Methylosinus trichosporium OB3b: one gene and its partner. The protein of the gene in region 2 interacts with the protein of the main gene of each other region in a pairwise test. Links are inferred from orthologs where the notes say so. Each region holds a gene or a part of one and is shown on either strand. Other genes may lie near its edges. The genes, in order: ileS and CQW49_RS03530.

Region 1 (3,952 bases), 3.6 Mb from region 2 along the record:
ACGCTCCGGAGCGCGCTCGCGCATTTGGATCGGCGGGACGAAGGGCGTGAAGGTCATCAAGGTCGGTCCCTTTGGCAGCCTGCTGCTCGCGCTCGCCTTCGCGGTCGTTCTGGCGCTCGGCTTCATCTTCCTCACCAGCGCCTTTCTGGTGCTGCTGCCGGTCGTGCTGGCGCTCGCCGCGATCTCTTATCTCACCGGCGCCTCGGGCAATCCGTTCCGCCGCCTGCCGTGACAGGCCACGTCGTCTCAGAGGAGGCGGCTGGCGCCGGCGCCTCCATCCGAATCATTCGTGAGTTCCAGCGGAGCCCGCCGCCCCTCTCCCCGCTCGCGAGGTGAGGTGAGGGGCCCGGGAGGGTTCGCGTCATCTCGAAGCGGCGTCTCACGCCGGCCATTTTCCCGCCGCCGCCAGCTCGCGCAGCGCCTGCGCGTCGCGGGGCGTGACGCCGGGGTGGTCGGGCGCGGCCGTCGCGGGATCGAAATATTTCCACGAGCGCGCGCATTTGACGCCCTCGGCGCGGCGCGGGATCACGGCGACCCCGGCGACTTCGGGCAGGCGGAAGGCCTCGGCCGGGCCGTCCTCCGCGCGGATCGCGACATCCGACACGATGCAGACCTCGGCGAAATCGACGCCCTCCAGCGCCGCGCGCAGCTCGGCGTCGGCGATATGGACGATCGGCGCCGCCTCCAGCGAGGAGCCGATGCGCTTTTGCGCGCGCTCGATCTCCAGCGCGCCGGTGACCACGGCGCGGATCGCGCGAAGCTTCTCCCATTTCTCGGCGAGGGCCGCGTCGCGCCATTCCGCTGGCAGGGCCGGGAAGGTCTCGAGATGCACCGAGACGGCGTCTGGATAGCGCGACAGCCACGCCTCCTCCGCGGTGAAGGCGAGGATCGGCGCGAGCCATGAGGCCACCGCGCGGAACACATCCTCCACCACGGTCAGCGCCGCCTTGCGCCGCAGGCTCGACGGCGGGTCGCAATAGAGCGCGTCCTTGCGGATGTCGAAGTAGAAGGCCGAGAGATCGCTGGTCAGGAAGGGCGTCAGCAGCGCGACGACCTTCTTGTAATCGAAGGCCGCATAAGCCGCTTCGACCTCCGCGCCGATCTCGGCGAGGCGATGCAGCACGAGGCGCTCGAGCTCCGGCAGATCGGCGAACGCCACGCGCTCCTCGATGCGATAATGCGCGAGCGTGCCGAGCATCCAGCGAATGGTGTTGCGCAGCTTGCGGTAATTGTCGGTGACGCTCTTCAAAATCTCCGGGCCGATGCGCTGATCGTCGCTGTAATCGACGCTCGCCACCCACAGCCGCAGAATATCGGCGCCGGCGTCGGCGATGACCTTCTGCGGCGCGACGACATTGCCTTTGGACTTCGACATTTTATGGCCGTGCTCGTCGAGCGTGAAGCCATGGGTCAGCACGATGTCATAGGGCGCGCGCCCGCGCGTGCCGCAGGATTCGAGCAGAGAGGAATGGAACCAGCCGCGATGCTGATCCGAGCCCTCGAGATAGAGCACTTCATCCTCGCCGCCGTCGCGTTCGCGCTTGATGCCGGCGAGGCCGGGGAAGTGAACGGAGTCCTCGAGCGTGAAGGCGTGCGTCGAGCCGGAGTCGAACCATACATCGAGCACATCGTCGATCTTCTCGTAATCGGCCGGATCATGGTCGGGCGCGAGAAAGCGCTTCGCCGCGCCTTCCTCGTACCAGGCGTCGGCTCCTTCCTTCTCGAAAGCTTCGGCGATCCGCGCATTGACGCGCGCGTCGACGAGAATCTCGTGTCCGCCCTTCTTCACGAACACGGCGATCGGCACGCCCCAGGCGCGCTGGCGCGACACCACCCAATCGGGACGATTGGCGATCATGCCGCGGATGCGGTTCTCGCCGGCCGCCGGCACCCATTGCGTGCGCGAGATCTCGTCGAGCGCGATGTCGCGCAGCGTCGGCGCATTGCTCCCTGGAGCGCCCTTCGAGACGGCGCTTCGCGCCTCCTCAGGACGAGGGGGCTGATGCGACGAGGACTCCCCAGTCCCCTCATCCTGAGGAGCCAGCGTCTCGAAGGATGGGCCGCCGGGCGCGCTCCTCGCGTCAGTGCTCAGCGAGAACGCCTTATCGAGCGCGATGAACCATTGCGGCGTGTTGCGGAAGATGACCGGCTTCTTCGAGCGCCATGAATGCGGATATTGATGCTTCAGCCGTCCGCGCGCGACGAGATTGCCGGCGCCGATCAGCGCTTGAATCACCGCCTCGTTGGCGTCGCCCTTGTCCCCCTTCTCGGTCAGCACGCGCTTGCCCGGAAAGCCCGGCGCCTCATCGGTGTAGAAACCGTCGGCGTCGACCGTGTAGGGGATGCGCGTATCGATTCCGCGCTCGGCGAGCATGCGCCCGCTCGCCATCCAGATATCGAAGTCCTCGCGGCCATGGCCGGGCGCGGTGTGGACGAAGCCGGTTCCCGTATCGTCGGTGACATGATCGCCGTCGAGCAGCGGCACAGCGAAATCATAGCCGAGATGCGCGAGCGGATGCGCGGCGACAAAGCCGCCGAGCTCGTCGGCCGGCACGTCGCGCACACGCTCGAAGCTCTCGACCTTGGCGGATTTGAACACGTCCTCCGCGAGCTTGTCGGCGAGCACATAACTCGCGCCGACCTTGGCCCAATTGTTTTCCGGCGCCGCGGTGACGCGATAAAGGCCATAGGCGATCTTGTGCGAATAGGAAATGGCGCGATTGCCCGGCAGCGTCCAGGGCGTCGTCGTCCAGATGACCACCGCGCCGGGACCATCCTTCACCGGAAAGGCGACATGCACCGTGTCGCTGACATGGTCCTCATATTCGACCTCGGCCTCGGCGAGCGCGGTCTTCTCCACGACGCTCCACATCACCGGCTTCGATCCGCGATAGAGCAAACCGTTCGCGGCGAATTTCATCAGCTCGCGGGCGATCTGCGCCTCGGCGGGAAAATTCATCGTCGCATAAGGATCGGCCCAGTCGCCGGTGACGCCGAGCCGCTTGAACTCCTCGCGCTGCACCGAGAGCCAATGCGCCGCATAGGCGCGGCATTCCTGGCGGAAGGCGACGATCGCCGCCGGATCGGCGAAGTCCGGCTTCTTCTTACCCTTCGCGCGATAATTCTCCTCCTCGATCTTCCATTCGATCGGCAGGCCGTGGCAGTCCCAGCCGGGCACGTAATTGCTGTCCTTGCCGGCCATCTGGCGGCTGCGGGTCACGAGGTCCTTGAGGATCTTGTTCAGCGCGTGGCCGATATGGATATTGCCATTGGCGTAGGGCGGTCCGTCGTGCAGCACGAATTTCGGCCGGCCCTTCGCCGCCGCGCGCAGCCTGCCATAGAGATCGATCTTCTCCCAGCGGGCGAGGATGTCCGGCTCGCGCTGCGGCAGGCCGGCGCGCATCGGAAACTCCGTCTGCGGCAGATAGAGGCTCTTGGAATAGTCGGGGCCTTTGTCGGTGCTCTTGTCGTTCTCTGTGCTTTTGTCGTTCATGGCGTCGGGAACCGAAAGCGGGGCGCGGACGCGGGGTCGGCGCGGCGGACCAGAAGGGGAGGACGGGGCGCCTGCGAGCGCCGAAAAACCCGGTCGCCGCGCGAGACATCAAGCTCGAGCGCGGGCCGGGCCCATAATTCGAATGCTGCGGCGCAGGATCATGAGCCGAATATCTATCAGCCCGAGGCCGCGCCGCCTAGTGGCCTGCTGCATCGAAATCGATGGGCCCTCGCGCTCCAGGGCCGCGCTTGGACCGCGAGCCTTCAGGCTCGCTCTTTGCGCCCCGTCGAACCGGCTGAAAGCCACTGTGGGCGGCCTCGAGTGCGAGCCTGAAGGCTCGCGGTCCAGGGAGCGCGCTCCGGAGCAGCCGCCCCATCGTCGAAGGATCGTTTCGCCGCGCTCGCCTTTCTTCCGAAACACCGCGAATGGCGCTAATGGGTCCGTTCGTCCGAGCCGAGA
Region 2 (3,101 bases):
TCCTTCGACCCCTGCCTCGCCTGCTCCACTCATGTGATGAGCGAGGACGGGCAAGAGATGACGAAAGTCACGGTTCGCTGAACGGAGGATGATCATGACCGAGGCGACGCAAGTCCATGGCGTGCTCGACAGCCACGGCGAGAAAGCCGCGCGGCTCGAGAGCGTCTATGTCTATGAGGCGCCGGTGCGGCTGTGGCATTGGATCAATGCCGCGGCGATCGTGGTGCTGGCGACGACGGGCTATTTCATCGCCTCGCCGCCGCCTTCGACGCCCGGCGAAGCGAGCTCTCAATTCCTGATGGGCTATATCCGCTTCGCCCATTTCTCGGCCGGCTATGTCCTCGCCGTGGCGCTGCTGATGCGGATCTATTGGGCCTTCGTCGGCAATGAGCATGCGCGGCAGATTTTCTATCTGCCGATCTGGGATCGCAAATGGCTGTGGGGCGTGCTGCATGAAATGCGCTGGTACGCTTTTCTCGCGAAGGCGCCGAAGAAATACCTCGGCCATAATCCGCTCGGCCATCTGGTCATGCATCTGTTCATGCTGAACCTGGCCTTCCTCGTCGTCACCGGCTTCGCGCTCTATTCCGAGGGCGCCGGCCGCGACAGCTGGCAATATGCGCTGTTCGGCTGGGTGTTCTCGATCTGGCCCAACAGCCAGGATGTCCATACATGGCACCATCTCGCCATGTGGGGCGTCGTGCTGTTCATCATCATCCATGTCTACACCGCGGTGCGGGAGGACATCATGTCGCGCCAGAGCCTGATCTCGTCGATGATATCGGGCGAGCGCGTGTTCCGCGACGAGGCCGACAAGTGATGTCGACAGCGAAGGAATGTTCGGAGACGCCGCGCAGCGGCGCTGGATTGCTTCGCTGCGCTCGCAATGACGGCGAAGCCACCGTCATTGCGAGGAGCGCAGCGACGAAGCAATCCAGAGCCGCGGGGCGATTACTGGATCGTTTCGCTGCGCTCACGATAACGGCGCAAGGGGAGCAGCCATGCGCACCCTGATTCTGGGCATCGGCAATATTCTCTGGGCCGACGAAGGCTTCGGCGTGCGCGCGGTCGAGGCGTTCCATGCGCGGTTCGAGACCGGGAATGACGTGACCATTCTCGACGGCGGCACGCAGGGGCTCTATCTGGTGCAGTTCGTCGAGACCTGCGACCAACTACTGGTGCTCGACGCCATAGACTACGGCCTCGAGCCGGGGACCCTGCGCGTCATGCGCGACGCCGATGTGCCCCACTTCATGGGCGCGAAGAAGATGAGCCTGCACCAGACCGGCTTTCAGGAAGTGCTGGCCGCCGCCGATCTGCTCGGACGCTATCCGACGCGCCTCGCGCTGATCGGCTGCCAGCCGCAGGATCTCGAAGATTGGGGCGGCCCGCTGACCGCTCCCGCAGCGGCGGCGATCGAGCCGGCGCTCGCCGCCGCCGAGCAGATTCTCACCGAATGGGGCGTCGACCTTCGCAGGCGCGACGACGCCTCGGACGAGCGGCTGCTCGCGCATGACCTCGACCATCGCCATTATGAGCGGCGCCCGTGCGGCGCCGAGGAGGAGACGAGTCCATGAACGCAATTCGCAACGCTGTGACGGCCGCCGTCTCGCTGGTTCCCGCCGCGGCGCTCGCCCATCCGGGTGACCATCCCGCCGATCTCGCCTGGGATCTCGCGCATATCTTCACGCAGCCCGATCATCTGCTCACCATCGCCTTCGGGCTCGGCTGGGCGGCGATGGTCGTCGCCGTCGGCTATTGGTTCAAGCCGTGGCGCTCCGAGTCTTGGCGCTGACGGCGTCATGTGCATCGGCTTTCCCATGACCGTGATCGAAGGCGACGCCTTCGAGGCGCTGTGCGAGCGGCGCGGCGAGCGGCGGCATGTATCCATGGCGCTGGTCGGCGCTCAGCCCGCCGGCGCGCGCGTGCTGGTGCATATCGACTCGGCGGTGCGGCTGCTCGATCCGCTCGAGGCCGCGCAGATCGACGACGCCCTCGACGCCGTCGAGAAAGCGCTCGCCGGCGAGAATGTCGATCATCTCTTCGCCGATCTCGTCGATCGCGAGCCCGAGCTTCCGGCCTTTCTGCGCGAGCCGGAAGGTCGCTGATCAGACTGGAAAGTGAGCTGTCAGCGACCGAAGCGGAACAGATAGCCGCTGCTGGCAAACTCCCTTTCGCTTCAGTCACCTCCTTTGCAGCCGTAAGGGGCGGATGCTGGCACAGGGCTTGCGGCCATTTAAAAAAAAGACCGGAGGAAACAATGCCGTCGCCCCTGCTGCGCGCCTTGCGCGACAAGCATGGCGTCGCCGAGGTGGACGAGGCGTCGATCGACGCCTTTCTCGCTGACGCGCCGCATGCGCTGCTGTTCTTCGCCGGCGATCCGGCGCAGCGCAGCGAGACCCATGATGTCGCGGTGATCCTGCCGCAGCTGATCGCCGCCTTCACCGGTCGGCTCGCGCCCGCCATAGTGGCCCCGGCGGCGGAGACCGCCCTCGCCCGCCGCTTTCTCGTCGGCGTCTATCCGAGCCTCGTCGTGACGCGCGGAGCCGACCCCGTGGGCGTGCTGCCGAAGGTCTGGGATTGGGCCGATTATTGCGCGCGCATAAACGGCTGGCTGCGGCCCGACGCCCCGGTGCTCGAACGTCCGACAGGACCGCGAGTCAGCATCACATTTTCCGGCGAGGAGACGACAGCATGAAGGCGGGCTTCTGGATCGCGCCGGAGGGATCCGACGACACGATGACCATGCTGCCGCTCGCCGAGGCCGGCGAGGGCGTTGTACGCGGCAAGGATGTCGTGGCCTTTCTCGCCACCGCTTCGGCCGAGGAATCGATCGCGCGCTGTCCACGCACCGCGGAGCTGCTGCCGCGGCTCGCGCAGGCGCTGGACGCGCAGCGCGCCGATGCGGCGGGCCAGCTTTTCGACATCACCGATTACGAGGCGCATGAGCGCGAGCTCATCGGCCAGGTGCTCGGCGAAGGCGAGGTGAGCGGCCTCGCGGCTCTGCCGGACGGCGGCGTCGCCCAGCTCACAGAGGCGGCGATGGCGGGCCTGTGGCGCGTGCGCTTCACCGACGCCGCGGGACGGCTCGTCGCCGATTA

What was found.
Region 1: the proteins of CQW49_RS03530 (region 2) and ileS interact in binary tests that used the Escherichia coli proteins (3 or more experiments, as listed by UniProt). The link is inferred for Methylosinus trichosporium OB3b from one-to-one orthologs.

Annotation. Positions count from the first base shown.
Region 1 is NZ_CP023737.1:4,318,123-4,322,074, forward strand. The notes cover bases 180-3,819. They hold ileS (isoleucine--tRNA ligase), read right to left. Parts: upstream 3,494-3,819; coding sequence 380-3,493; downstream 180-379. Other genes in these bases: CQW49_RS20485 (hypothetical protein), read left to right, coding at 180-232. In the rest of the region: more of CQW49_RS20485, read left to right, coding at 1-179. UniProt on the Escherichia coli protein: Catalyzes the attachment of isoleucine to tRNA(Ile). As IleRS can inadvertently accommodate and process structurally similar amino acids such as valine, to avoid such errors it has two additional distinct tRNA(Ile)-dependent editing activities.
Region 2 is NZ_CP023737.1:745,952-749,052, forward strand. The notes cover bases 1-2,789. They hold CQW49_RS03530 (HyaD/HybD family hydrogenase maturation endopeptidase), read left to right. Parts: upstream 1-1,001; coding sequence 1,002-1,577; downstream 1,578-2,789. Other genes in these bases: CQW49_RS03520 (nickel-dependent hydrogenase large subunit), read left to right, coding at 1-81; cybH (Ni/Fe-hydrogenase, b-type cytochrome subunit), read left to right, coding at 95-820; CQW49_RS03535 (hypothetical protein), read left to right, coding at 1,574-1,795; CQW49_RS03540 (HypC/HybG/HupF family hydrogenase formation chaperone), read left to right, coding at 1,803-2,108; CQW49_RS03545 (thioredoxin domain-containing protein), read left to right, coding at 2,261-2,698. In the rest of the region: more of CQW49_RS03550, read left to right, coding at 2,790-3,101.